DNA from 3 places in the Streptomyces sp. NPDC006691 genome. Region 2 is predicted to be linked to each of the others. Evidence: riboswitches for the same ligand, from Rfam matches in the RefSeq annotation. Region 2 holds a riboswitch; each other region holds the start of a gene.

Region 1 (4,582 bases), 140 kb from region 2:
CCCCATGCCGCAGGAGCCAGCACGGGAACGGGCACAGGAGCCGACGCGGGAACGGGCACAGGAGCCGGCGCGGGAGCCGGCCGCGCCCGAGGCGGCCTCGCCCGAGCCGACCGCTCCTGAGGCGGCCGCCCCTCAGGTGACCGACCACGGGGGCGGGGTCCACTCCATCAAGGTGCCGATCCCGGACAACCCGCTCGGCCACACCCTGGTCCACCTCGTCGACACCGACCGGGGCCCGGTGCTCGTCGACACCGGCTGGGACGACCCGGACTCCTGGGACACCCTGGCCGCCGGCCTGCGGGCCCTCGGCACGGACGTCTCCGCCGTGCACGGGGTCGTGATCACCCACCACCACCCCGACCACCACGGCCTCTCCGGCCAGGTCCGGGACGCCTCCGGCGCGTGGATCGCGATGCACGCGGCGGACGCCGCCGTGGTGCGCCGCACCCGGGAGGCCCGACCGGGCGTCTGGCTGGACTACCTGTGCGCCAAGCTCACGGCGGTCGGCGCCCCGGAGGAGCATCTCGCCCCGCTCCGCGAGGCCCGTACGTCCGGACGCATGCGGACCCTGCCGGGGCTGCGGGCCGCGCTGCCCGACCGCGAGATCGTGCCGGGCGACCTGCTGCCGCTGGCCGGGCGCCGGCTCCGCGCGATCTGGACTCCGGGTCACACGCCGGGCCACGTCTGCCTGCACCTGGAGGAGGAGCACCCCTCGGGGCTGCCCGGCAACGGGCGCCTGTTCAGCGGCGACCACCTGCTGCCCGGGATCACTCCGCACATCGGCCTGTACGAGGACCCCGACGACGCCGTCGAGACCGACCCGCTCGGCGACTACCTCGACTCCCTCGAACGCGTCGGCCGACTCTCGGTCGCCGAGGTCCTGCCCGCGCACCAGCACGCGTTCACCACGGCGGGGGCGCGGGTCCGCGAGCTCCTGACCCACCACGAGGACCGGCTGACGGGTCTGCTGTCCCTCCTCGCCGTCCCCCTCACACCGTGGGAGCTGGCGGAACGGATGGAGTGGAACCGGCCCTGGTCGGAGATTCCGTACGGGTCGCGCACGATCGCGGTCTCGGAGGCGGAGGCGCATGTGCGGCGCCTGGAGAAGCTCGGGCGGGTCGAGCGGGTGCCGGGGGGCGGGGTGGTCCGGTTCCGCTCGGTCTAGCGGTCCGGCTCCGGCTGGTCCGGCTGGTCTGGGGCGCCGCCCCCGACCCCGGTTCTGTCCCCGCCCAGCCCCTTCGCGCGGCTCCCCGCGCCCCTGCGGGTGGCCCGGTACCGGGGCACCCGCAGCCCGTCATGGCGGTCCCCCCTGGCCGTTGAGGCCTTGGCGGAGTCTGAGGGCGAGCGCTCTTGAGGGGCGAACGGGGTCTGGGGCGGAGCCCGGGGGTCGTTCACCCTCCGGGTAGGGTGGGCGGGTCGTCGTCATGCCCCGTACGGGGGAAAGCCGGTGCAAACCCGGCGCTGACCCGCAGCCGTGAAGCCACCCCGGGTGGCAAGCCGGAACGCCCCGTCACCGCATGACCGGCTCACACGTCACCCGCACACCGCAGGTGACCCGCACCGTCGAGGTATACGGGGCCCGAGCCGGGTGCCAGCGCGCGCCCGTGCCCGCGCCCCCCGCAGGAGAGGCACCGCCCGCCATGACCGTACGCCGCTGCGCCGCAGCGCTCGCCGCCGCCACCGCCGTCCTGGGCGGCGTCGCCCCGGCCGCATTCGCCGACGGCACGCCGTCCCCCGCGGCGGTCCCGCCGGGCCTGTACGGAACCAAGGACCCCCAGTACGACGGCGTCTTCCGGCAGTCCCTCGCCTTCCTCGCCCAGGAGAAGACGGGCGTCAGGCCCGCCGGCCAGGCCGTCACCTGGCTCACCGGCCAGCAGTGCGAGAGCGGCGCCTTCACCGCGTTCCGTGCGGACCCGGCCAAGCCGTGCGACCCCAAGGCGATGCTCGACACCAACGCCACCTCGGCCGCCGTCCAGGCACTGGTCGCGCTCGGCGGGCACGACGACGCGGTGAAGAAGGGCACCGGCTGGCTGAAGTCGGTCCAGAACGACGACGGCGGCTGGGCCTACAACCCCGGCTCGAAGAGCGACGCCAACTCCACCGCGATCGTCATCGGCGCACTCGCCGCCGCGGGCGAGAAGCCGGCCGAGGTCAAGTCGGCCAAGGGCGGCAAGTCCCCGTTCGACGGCCTGCTCGCCTTCGCGCTGCCCTGCGACGACCCCTCCGGCGGCGGCGCCTTCGCCTACCAGGGCGACCTGAAGACCGGGAAGCTGTACGCCAACGCGGACGCGACGGCCGCCGCGGTGACCGGCTCGCTCGGCAAGGGCCTGACCGCGACCGCCGGCCCCGCCGATGCCAAGGGCACCGCCTGCGAGAAGGCCACCACGCCCGAGCAGGCCGCGCACAACGGTGCCGCCTACCTCGCCAGGACGCTGGCCCCGACCGGGTTCCTGAAGTCCGCGATGCCGGGCGCCGAAAGTCAGCCCGACTTCGGCAACACCGCGGACGCGGTCGTCGCCCTCGCCGCCGACGGGCTGTCCCAGCAGGCGAAGGCGTCCGCCGACTGGCTCGCCAAGAACGCCACCGCCTGGGCCAAGGAGAGCGGCCCCGCCGCCTACGCCCAGCTCATCTTCGCCGCGGACGCGACCGGTGCCGACCCGACGAACTTCGGCGGAGTGAACCTGGTCGACTCCCTGAACGCGACGGGCCCCCGGGCCACGGCCACGTCGTCCGCCCCGGCCGACGCGTCCAAGCCGAAGTCGTCGTCCGAGAAGAACGACGGCATCTCGGTCTGGTGGATCGTCGGCGTCGGCCTGGTCGCCGGCATCGGCGTCGGCTTCCTGATCAGCGGCCGCAAGAAGAACCAGCAGCTGTGATGCGGACGCGACTCGCCTCGTTCGCCGCGCTGCTCCTCGCCGTGGTGCTCCTCGCCACCGCCGCGGGTCCCGCGCAGGCGGCGGGCTACCGGTACTGGTCGTTCTGGGACCTGACGGGCGTCGCCTGGACGTACGCCACCCAGGGCCCGGCGTCCGCGCACCCCGGCGACGGCTCGGTGGAGGGCTTCCGCTTCGCGGTGAGCGCGGACTCCAAGGACGCCACCCAGCCGCGTACGGCACCGTCCTTCGAGGCGGTCTGCGGTACGACGCCGACCAGGGACGACACGAAGCGAGTCGCGCTCGTCATCGACTTCGGCACGCCCCAGGACGCGGCCCCGGGCGAGACCCCGCCCGCCCCGCGCACCGCCTGCGCCCAGGTCTCCCCGGACGCCACCACCGCCGACGCCCTGGCCGCCGTGGCGAAGCCGCTGCGCTACAACAGCGCGGCCCTGCTGTGCGCGATCGGGGGCTACCCGCGCACAGGGTGCGGCGAGCAGGTGGACGGCCCGGCGGCGAGCGCGCCGCCCGCCAAGCAGGACACCCCGGGCTCGGGCCCCTCGGTAGGACTCCTGGCCGGAGCGGCCGCGGTCCTCGCCCTGGGCGGGGCGGCGGTCTGGCAGGCCCGCCGCCGTCGCCGGGGAGACTGACCCGGCGATGCCACCCCGGAACGAGGAGGCCGAGCACGGGCCGGAAGCGGGTACGGGTGCGGGCGGGGAACCCAGCCCGGCCGGAGGCCGGGCGTTCACCCAGCGGTCCGCGCCCGCACGCCGTTCCCCCCGCCGGAGGCGGACGCCGGCCGCGCCCGTCGCGAGCCGGAGCAACGCCGTGCACCCCGGCGCCTGGTGGCTCTGGGCGCTCGGGCTCGCCACGGCCGCGTCGCGCACGAACAACCCCCTCCTGCTCGGCCTCCTCGTCGGGGTCGCCGGATACGTCGTGGCCGCCCGCAAGACCGACGCCCCCTGGGCCCGGTCCTACACCGCGTTCATCAAGATCGGCCTGTTCGTGGTCGGCATCCGACTCGTCTTCAACCTGGTCCTCGGTTCACCGATCCCCGGCAGCCACACCCTGTTCACGCTGCCCCAACTCCCGCTCCCCGACTGGGCGAAGGGCATCCGCGTCGGCGGCCGGGTCACCGCAGAGGGCATGCTCTTCGCGTTGTACGACGGCGCCCGGCTCGCCACCCTGCTGATCTGCGTGGGCGCGGCGAACGCGCTCGCCAACCCCGCCCGCCTCCTCAAGTCCCTGCCGGGCGCGCTGTACGAGGCGGGCGTCGCCGTGGTCGTCGCGATGACCTTCGCGCCGAACATGGTCGCCGACGTCGTACGGCTGCGGACCGCGCGCCGGCTGCGTGGCCGCCCCACGGGCGGTATCAGGGCGATCGCCCAGATCGGCCTGCCGGTACTCGAAGGCGCCCTGGAGCGCTCGGTCGCGGTGGCCGCCTCGATGGACGCCCGCGGCTACGGCCGTACCGCCCAAGTACCGACCCCCGTACGTCACTTGACCACCGCCCTGACCCTCGGCGGTCTCCTCGGCGTCTGCGCGGGGACCTACGGACTGCTCGCCTCCGAAGGTGCCGGGTACGGCATCCCCGTCCTCGCGGCGGGGCTGGCCGCCTCCCTCGCCGGGCTCCGGCTCGGCGGCCGCCGCCAGCTCCGCACCCGCTACCGGCCCGACCGCTGGGGCGCCCGGTCCTGGCTGGTGGCGGG
Region 2 (4,582 bases):
GCAAGGGTGGTTCACCGGCCACGCACGCTGGTACGGCTCGCTGTTCACGCCGGGCGCCGAGCGCAGCCCGTACGCGGCCTCACCCTGGCGGGGCGAGAAGGGCGCGCTCTGGGACGTCGGCCCGCACGCGCTTGCCGTGCTCGCCGGGGTGCTCGGCGAGGTGACCGGCCTGACCGCGGCGGCGGGTCCCGGCGACACCGCGCACCTGGTCCTGCGGCACGCCTCGGGCGCCTCCAGCACGGCCGACCTGAGTTTCACCGCGCCGCCGGCCGCCGCGGGCGTCGAGGTGTCGCTGCTCGGCGAGGCCGGCGCCGCGGTGATGCCGGGCTGGGGCGGCGCGCTCGACGCGTTCGGCGCCGCGATCGACGCCCTGCTCGACGCGGCCCGCACCGGGGTGCCGCATCCCTGCGACGCCCGGTTCGGGGCGCGGATCACCGAGCTCCTCGCGAACGCCGAGGCCCAGTTGGGGCGGGCCCCGGGCCGGTCCTGACGAACGGCCGGCCGCCTGCCGGGGGGCTGCCCGGCGCAGCACCGCCCGGCGAGGGGCTGCCCGCCGAAGGGCTACTTGCGCGAGAGGGCGTCGCGTACGGCCTCGTCGGTGCGGCCCACCACGGCCGTGCCGTCGTCCGCCGTGATGAGGGGGCGCTGGATCAGTTCGGGGTGCTCGGCGAGCGCGGTCACCCAGCGCTCGCGGGCGGCCGCGTCGCGCGGCCAGTCCTTCAGGCCGAGCTCCTTGGCGACGGCCTCCTGCGTGCGCGTGATGTCCCACGGCTCCAGGCCGAGCCGGTCGATCACCGCCCGGATCTCGTCGGGCGACGGCACGTCTTCGAGGTAGCGGCGCACCGTGTAGTCGGCGCCCTCCGCGTCCAGCAGGTCCACCGCGCTACGGCACTTCGAACAGGCCGGGTTGATCCAGATCTCCATGCCGCCAGGCTACCCGCGATGCACCGTCAAAGCCCGGCTGGTCAGGGGCGATTGTCAGTGGTGCCCAGTAAAATCGAAGGAGTAAGTAAGGGTTCCCGACCGCCCAGGAGGATGCCCATGACCGCTGCCGCACTCACCTCGCACGCCCCGAAACAGCTGTCCCTCCAGCCCCTGCACAAGGTCCCGCTGCCCGCCGGGCGTCCGCGCGTCTGGTACGAGTCCCACAACCGCCGCCTGAAGGCCATGCGCCTGGCGATCGCCCTGCTCGACACGGGGGTCTACCGGCCCGAGCAGGCACCCGACCGCGCGATACGCACCGTGGCCGCGCTCATCGGCGTCCACCAGCCGTCGGAGACGACCTGCCGGATGGTGCGCGCGCTGATCCAGGACGGGCGCTGAGCCGGTACGCGCGCTGATCCAGGACTGGCGCTGGTCCACGGCGGGTGCTGACGCAGGAAGGGTGTGCGGACGCATCCGCGCGTGACTGCGTGACTGCGTGACTGCGTGACTGAGGGGTTGAGGGGCTGAGGGGCCGGGTCACGCCTCCGGGAAGCCGGGGCGCGGCCCGGTTCCGGGACACGGATGACGGCCCGAGCCGGCCGATGATCTAGGGTGGCCCGGCCGTGGTGTTCGGGAAGACCGGTGCGAAACCGGAGCGGCCCTCGCCACTGTGATCGGGTTTCCCCGGGTTCCGGGGAGCCGCCGTCCCCTCGTGACGCCACTGGCCAGGACCCACCTGACCGGGAAGGCCGGGACCAAGGCATCAGCCCGTCAGCCAGGAGACCGGCCGCGGCATCTCACGAAGTGATCCACGAGGTGCTGGAGCGTGACCCGCATGACCCTGCCTGTTCGCACGTCCCCCGAGAGGGGCACCAGCGCGGTGCCCTCCTTCCACTGGCGGCGCGAGGACACCGTCCGAACCGCCGTCCTCCTCACGGTGATAGCCGCCCTGCACATCCTCGCCTTCGGCGTCCTGTTCCTGCTCGTGGCCCCCGCGCACTACGCCGTCGGCACCAAGACGTACGGCATCGGGCTCGGCATCACCGCGTACACCCTCGGCATGCGGCACGCCTTCGACGCCGACCACATCGCGGCCATCGACAACACCACCCGCAAGCTGATGGCCGACGGCAAGCGGCCGGTGTCCGTGGGCTTCTGGTTCGCGCTCGGCCACTCCAGCGTGGTCGTGATCATGGCGGCCCTGGTGGCGGGCGGCGCCCAGCTCGCGGGCACCCTGATGAACGAGGACTCCCGCGCCCACCAGGTGCTCGGGGTGGTCGGAACCACCGCCTCCGGCTCCTTCCTCTACCTCATCGCCGCCCTCAACCTGGTGGCCCTGTTCGGCATCCTGAAGGTGTTCCGGGCGATGCGGGCGGGCGCGTACGACGAGAAGGAACTCGAAGCGCACCTGGACTCGCGGGGCTTCATGAACCGGGTTCTGGGCCGCTTCACCAAGTCCATATCCCGGCCCGGCCAGATGTACCCGCTGGGCTTCCTCTTCGGCCTCGGCTTCGACACCGCGACCGAGGTCACCCTGATGGTGATGGCCGGCACCGGCGCCGCCGCCGGACTGCCCTGGTACGCCATCCTGTGCCTGCCGCTGCTGTTCGCGGCGGGGATGAGCCTGTTCGACACGCTGGACGGCACGTTCATGAACTTCGCCTACCAGTGGGCGTTCTCGAACCCGGTCCGCAAGGTCTACTACAACCTCACCATCACGGGCCTGTCCATCGCGGTGGCCTTCTTCATCGGCACCATCGAACTCGTCGGCGTCCTGCACGAGAAGCTCGACCTCACCGACCCGGTCAGCGGCTGGATCGCCGAGCTGAACATGGACAACGTCGGCTTCGTGATCGTCGGCCTGTTCGTGGTGGTGTGGGCGGCGGCGCTCGCGTACTGGCGGCTCGGGAAGGTCGAGCAGAGGTGGGCGGGAAGCGAGGGATGAGGGCGCGGGGTCTCTGAGGCTGGGCCGCGTGGTGCGGGGGAGCGAGTAGGGACATGCCCCCGGGGCCTACGCACCCTCGCGCGGTCCCGGCACCCCGGGGCCGTCGGGGTCTAGGGTCCTCATGATCACTAGCATTGGGTCCTGCTGAGACATCAGAATCCAAGCGTGATTAGCACTCTTCGCGTGGGCTGATCGTGAGCAATCCCGGCTCTGTCTGCGGTTGCATCGCTCACTGTCGGTAGGTGGGTGTCAGTCCTTCCTGTCATAGTGCCGCTCGTGGACGACGAGACCTTCTGGAACCTGATCGAGGACTGTCGGCGGGAGACGCCGGATCCGGACGAGCGTTTGGCCTGGCTGCGTGGTCGGCTTTCGCAGATGCCGGAGTCGGAGATCGCGCAGTTCCAGATATGCCTGGACCGAGTGCTGACTCCGACCTTCACCTGGGACATGTGGGCTGCTGCCGACATGATCCTGGGGTGGTGCTCCGATGACAGCTTCTTCTACTTTCGGCTCTGGCTTGTCGGGCTGGGGCGGGAGGAGTTCGAGAAGGTCGCCCTCGCCCCGGACTTGTTGGCGGGCACTCCGCAGGTCCGAGCCCTCGTGGGCCGGTCTCCGAGTGCATGGGGAGATCATGAGTGGCCGGAATGGGAGGAACTGGATTATGTCGCTGGGGCGGCATTCGAGGCCGTGACTGGTAAGCCCCACGAGGATTTTCATGACGCTCTTGATGCCCAGGACGTAGAGGATCCGGAGCCGCGACATCCTGTTGGTGACCGGTGGGACGTGAACCGCGCTGATGAAGCAGCACGTCGGTTCCCGAACCTCAGCGCACTGTTTCCCGCCGTCGGGCGCGCGTAGGTCGTCATGCTCGTTGGCCATGTGAGCCGCTGTCGAGCAGGGCCAGCAACGCCTCGGCCTCTGCGAGGAACAGTTGGCCCCGGTCCGTGCAGGCGAGCGGGCGAGTCCTGCAGCCGGTCCGCTGGTTTGACGTTGACCACCCGCACCGTCCCCGAGCCCATGGCCAGCAGGAAGTCCGGGACATGGTGTCGAACCCGGTCACCGACACGAGCCGCCAATCGGCACGGCTGAGCGAAGATTCCCCGCACCGCTGGATCAAAGTCCGCGAGCAGCAGCCGGGCCAGCTCCAGCCGGCTCTCGTAGACCACGTGCCCACCCGTCGTCGCCGACGAGTACTTCCCCGAGTAGTGGAGCATTCCGTGTACCGACCGGACCTCACGCCACGGCTTCGACTCCGTGAAGTCCGCCAACCGCAGCTGCTTGACCGGTACTTCACGCACAGCCGCGTCCTCGTACCGGATCGACACCGTAGGAATCTTGCGCCTACGCCGGGCACCGCCCGAGCTCCGTACCGTTATGATGAAAACGGTACGGAGCAAGGAGCACCACACCCGGGGAAGATCGAAACAGGCCGCGCGGAGATCGCTACTGAACGCAGTCATTGTCAACGAGATCGCGGATTTGCTAATCCACTGCTAACGAACTGCCTTCATTGCTAATGATCACGGGGATCCTAGACGGGGCGCGGCACGCCGGACCGGTCGTTCTGTAGCAGCCACAACTCCCTGAACAGGCCGTCCACCGCGACGAGTTCGGCGAAGGTGCCCTCCTGGATGATCCGGCCCCGGTCGAGCACGACGATGCGGTCGGCGACCGCCACGTTCGCGAGCCGGTGGGTCACCAGGACCACCGCGC
Region 3 (4,582 bases), on a different contig from region 2:
CTCGTCGTGTCCCTCGAAGCGATCTTCCTGTCGACATTCGTCATGATCGGCCAGAACCGGCAAGCAGAGTTCCAACAGGCCAAGGCCGACCACGACTTCGTCGAACAGGAGCTGGAACTCAAGACCAACACCGAGCTGACCCGAGCAATCCACACGATGACCGCAGAACTGCACCGCCGTCTTCTGACCACCCCCGAGGAGCAATAGCACCGTCGCCGCACCGCTTCCAGTCCTTGCGGGCGCTGTCCGACGCCTCCCCGGCTCGGGCACGACCCAGCTTGCTCCACGTGTCACGCCGCCACCTGGCCCGCCGGACCTCATGCGTTCATCCGGGGCAAGCCGCACATGCCGTCGCCCGCCTGCGGAAGATATGGATGTCCACTGCACCACTTCACCGCCCTCAGCGCGACGGACCGTGCCCGGCTGGGGGCGCACTCCCGCGTCCTGGCGCTGCTCGCTGTGGACGCCCATCCCGCCCGCATCGCCTAGGACCAGGCGTCCCCTGAGACCGCCCCTCCGGATACCCGCCCCTGGTCCACGAGGCGACCGGGGCCGCGGCAGATGCTGGACGGGGCAGCGTCGAGGAAGCACTCGCCCGCATGCGGGCCCACACCTTCAGTAACCAGCGGATCCTTCTCGACGTCTCTCGCGACACCATCGCCGGACGCTCGCGACTGGAAGAAGACCGCGACTCACTCCGCCCGGGAGCTCGGGGGAGCTGGGCTTCTTCTAGGGCACAAGACTTCTAGGGCACAAGAAGGGGCGCCTGACGCGGTCTTGTGCCCGTCAGACGCCTTCCGCTCAACCGCCTTGGAGCCTTGAGCGGTTCACGCCCCGCTCCCCCATGTCCTCCCGCTGCCCGCCCTTGCCTGACCAGCACGTCCGGACCAGTCACGGACCAAAGCCCCGACTCGCCCCGCGCGCACCGCCGGCAGGGCTCTCCAGCCGGGCAGTGATGCGAGCACCTCCAGGTCACCCAGGGTTGCGGTCGGCGCTGAAGCCGCACGGCATGAGCAGAGAGGTGGGCGTGCCTCGACGGTGTGGCGTGTCCACGGCTCGGCGCTCCTGCGGTCCGGCTGTGTGGGACGGCCCCTGGACAGACGCACGCCACCCCTAGGGCCGGCCGCCCGCCTCCTCGGACGACTGCGTCCCCGTGAGGCGCAGGAGGTAGGTGTCCATGATCCAGCCGTGCCGTTCGCGTGCTTGGGCCTTCAACTGCCTGATGTCATCGCCGACTTCACGTACGGGACCCGCGACGAGCAGTTCGTCCGGGGTGCCGAGGTAGGCGCCCCAGTAGATCCACACGTCGTCGCCCTCGACCTGAGTGAACGACTCGTGCGCGTCCAGCATGACGACGATGTCCCCGTCGTCGTTCTGCGCCACTTCGGACAGCCGCCGAGCTGGAGTGATGTGCACCGGACGGCCGACCTGGTTCAGCGGGATGCGGTGCCGGGCGGCCAGCGTCGAGACGCTCGTGATGCCCGGGAACACCTCCACCTGCGGACGGATCGAGGAGCGGGCCTCGATGTCGGCGAGGATCCCCAGCGTGCTGTCGTACAGGGACGGATCCCCCCAGACCAGGAACGCCCCGGTCTCCCCCTCCGTCATCTCCGCGCGCATCAGCCGCTCGAACAGCTCCCCACGCCGTTCGCGCCAGTCATGGACCGCGGCGGAGTACTCGCCCCGGTCCATCGAGCGGCGCTCGCGGCTGGGATCCTCCACCTCCACCACTCGGTAGGGGCCCTGGGCATGTTCCTCGATCATCCGGTGGCGCAAGTCCGTCAACGAGGCCTTGTCCGGCCCCTTGCCCACGATGAAGAACACATCGGCCCGGCCGATCGCCTTGACCGCGCCAAGGGTCAAATGGTCCGGGTCCCCCGCTCCGATGCCGATGACCAGAATCCGGCGCTGCTCCGTGCTCATGAAGCCCAGTTTCTCAGGTGTGCGGGCGCGTCAGGCGCTCGCATGTGGGTGTGACGTCGTCATCCGCCGGCCAGGGGCAAGGGGTCAGGCCAGCAGGCCGAGGTTCCGGCGAATCTCGGTCGGCACCTGCGAATAGCTCTTGGTCATGAAGTGCAGTCCGGGTCCATCATCGTCGACCCGGCCGACGGCACATCTCGGTGGCGTGGCCGGTCCCGAGCGCTCGGACCGCCTGGGGATCGTCCTCAGGCGATGTCAGCTGCCGTAGCGCAGCGAGATCGTGTCGCCCAGGTTGATCACCGTGTCGCGGTTGGCGGCGACCGCCGACGCGCCGTCGACGCCGGCCTTCCAGGTGGAACTGCCGCTGTTGGCCGTCCCGTTGACCGCCGTGATCGTTCCGTTTCCGCTGCCGGGTGTGACCGAGGTGACGCACCCCGCGGGGGTGGCCGCCGTGGTCGCCGCGTCCAGGACCGCGCCGAGCGTGGTGGTCGACGCGGTCGGAGTGAGCGCGACCGAGCAGACCTTCAGCGAGCTGCCGGTGTCCACGGTCAGGGCGAGCTTGGCGGTCGTTCCCGGGGTGAAGCCGGAGGTGGCCACCCACTGCGGGGCGCCCGCCGTGGTGGGGGCCGGAGGGGCGGCCATGAAGCCGCCGCCGGCGACCGCGCGCAGCCCGTCGATGGACGCGTACGCGGACGGCGCGGTGTCGCTGGGCACGTACTTGAAGCCGCCGCCGGGCTTGAACTGCTGGGCGATCAGGAAGTCGACCGGGGTTTTGCCCGCCTTGGTGAGGAAGTCGCCGGTCTGGGGGTTGATGCCGCAGGCGTTGAGGCCGGAGACGGCCCAGCCGTTGGAGTCGGTGTTGGCGCCGAACATGGCGTCGAAGGCGCCGGAGGTGTTGACGAGCTTCGACTTCAGGAAGCCCTTGGCCTTGGTGATGGCGGGGTCGGTGGCCGGGACGCCGGAGACGCACAGGGAGGCCATGGCGGCGCCGGTCATGTCGATGTCACTGCCCGCGGCGAGTGCGGACGGGTCGCCCTCGGCCTTGCTGAAGTTCCAGCCGCCGTCGTTGTGCTGGTTGGCCCGCACGGTGGCGACGGACTTGTCCAGGAGCGGCTGCGGGATGCGCTGGACGCCCGTCTGCGTCTTCGCGCCGCCGAGCGAGATCAGCGCGAACACCGTGCCGTTGAAGTTGGACGGGGCGCCCCAGTAGCCGGGGGCGGAGTTCTGCCAGTAGGCGTAGGTGTCGGCGAGCAGATTGCGGCCGGCCGCGACGCGGGCCGGGTCGATGCCGGCCGAGTAGGCGTTGATGATGCCGCGCTCGTAGTCGGTCACCACCGGCGAAGTGCTCGGCCACGCGGTCGTGGCGAGGAGGTTGCGGTAGACGGTACGGGCGTTCTTGGTGGGGTCGCCGCCCGGGGTGACGTCGACGGACGCGGTGCCGGTCGCGGCGAAGGCGGAGAACGCCCACTCGTTGGAGAGTCCGGCGCCGGCGTAGGAGCCGTCCGCCGCCTGGAGCGATCTGAGGTAACTCACGCCGTTGGTCTTCGCCGTGGCTATCTGGGCGGGCGAGGAGGTGGCGAAGGCGGGAACGGCCGCCAGGGCAAGAGCGCTCAGCGAAGAGGCCGCTGTCAGGAGGGCGCGGCGAGAGGCGCGGTTCGAGGTCATGTCGGGTGCTCCCAGGGGAAGGGGACGCCGACCGGTGCCGCCCGGACGCCGGCCTTCCGGTGAGGAGGCCCCTCGGTGAACGGCAGCAGGTCGTCGTCCAAACGCGTGGTTCGACTTCCTTGACGTAACTGCCGTGTGGGTCTTCGGGCTCGCCCCGGCCCCCCGGCCGGTCCATACCGTTGCGCGTCAGCTCTGGATTCGCACCAGATTCCCCCATGCGGCAGCACCGGACGCTACCCGAACTGGCCGCACCTGCCCACTTCTTGACGGTCCGGGTTCAGTCGTGCTCTAATCCGCCCGATTCTATTGTCAGTTCCCAGGGGAAGCCGGTCGGAATCCGGCGCTGACCCGCAACCGTGGATTCGGCTGGTGCCTCATGTACCCGCCGGATGAGCCGGATTACCTGGGCTGATCCAAGCTACAGACGCCGTCGCGGACTACGGTGTGGCGCGGAAGGCCCCCGTTCCAGCGGCGATGGGGTCCCTCCTCCCATACAGAGCTCCGTTGCGGGTGACGCAGGGGGTACTGGTGGGGCAGTCGAGCGGGCCGGCGCGAGGCATGGGCGCACGATTCATTTCCCTGCTGTGCTCGGTGGGCGTGGTGATCGGCGGCGGGGTCTTCCTCCTCTCCGGCGCGACGCCCGCGGCAGCGGATCCGCTGGGTGACTGCTCGCCCACCAAGGGCGCCGTCGTCGCCGTCGACTTCGGCCACTGGGGCGGCGGCGTCGTGCGGGGCTGCGACGCCACCCCCACCACCGGGTACGACTTGCTGCACGAGGCCGGCTTCACGACCACCGGCACCGAGCACGACGGCCCCGCGTTCATCTGCCGCCTCGGGACCTCCCAGTTCAACTCCGGTACGCAGTACCCGACTTCGGACCAGGAGGCGTGCAAGCTGACGCCTCCGGCCACCGCCTACTGGTCGTACTGGCTCGCACCGCCCGGCCAGGACTACTGGACGTACAGCCCACTCGGCGCCATGAGCCAGCACCCCAAGG

The links. A riboswitch is a leader RNA that binds a small molecule or an ion and turns the genes downstream of it on or off. The one in region 2 is predicted to bind cobalamin.
Region 1: another riboswitch for cobalamin. It lies ahead of ACFYNP_RS07790 (prenyltransferase/squalene oxidase repeat-containing protein); the one in region 2 lies ahead of ACFYNP_RS07160 (HoxN/HupN/NixA family nickel/cobalt transporter).
Region 3: another riboswitch for cobalamin. It lies ahead of ACFYNP_RS16590 (hypothetical protein); the one in region 2 lies ahead of ACFYNP_RS07160 (HoxN/HupN/NixA family nickel/cobalt transporter).

The regions. Positions count from the first base shown of each region.
Region 1 is NZ_JBIAGW010000003.1:223,381-227,962, forward strand. Features, by position in the region: gene ACFYNP_RS07785 (MBL fold metallo-hydrolase) at 5-1,165, shown strand; cobalamin riboswitch at 1,392-1,527, shown strand; gene ACFYNP_RS07790 (prenyltransferase/squalene oxidase repeat-containing protein) at 1,641-2,876, shown strand; gene ACFYNP_RS07795 (SCO2322 family protein) at 2,876-3,523, shown strand; gene ACFYNP_RS07800 (energy-coupling factor transporter transmembrane component T) at 3,531-4,582, shown strand, end outside.
Region 2 is NZ_JBIAGW010000003.1:80,062-84,643, reverse strand. Features, by position in the region: gene ACFYNP_RS07175 (Gfo/Idh/MocA family protein) at 1-490, shown strand, start outside; gene ACFYNP_RS07170 (arsenate reductase family protein) at 562-924, opposite strand; gene ACFYNP_RS07165 (hypothetical protein) at 1,042-1,323, shown strand; cobalamin riboswitch at 1,526-1,731, shown strand; gene ACFYNP_RS07160 (HoxN/HupN/NixA family nickel/cobalt transporter) at 1,760-2,869, shown strand; gene ACFYNP_RS07155 (DUF4240 domain-containing protein) at 3,146-3,727, shown strand; partial or broken gene ACFYNP_RS07150 (hypothetical protein) at 3,889-4,083, opposite strand; gene ACFYNP_RS07145 (ABC transporter ATP-binding protein) at 4,401-4,582, opposite strand, start outside.
Region 3 is NZ_JBIAGW010000006.1:230,659-235,240, forward strand. Features, by position in the region: gene ACFYNP_RS16580 (DUF1003 domain-containing protein) at 1-207, shown strand, start outside; gene cobF (precorrin-6A synthase (deacetylating)) at 1,114-1,923, opposite strand; gene ACFYNP_RS16590 (hypothetical protein) at 2,176-3,585, opposite strand; cobalamin riboswitch at 3,702-3,841, opposite strand; cobalamin riboswitch at 3,864-4,011, shown strand; gene ACFYNP_RS16595 (prenyltransferase/squalene oxidase repeat-containing protein) at 4,144-4,582, shown strand, end outside.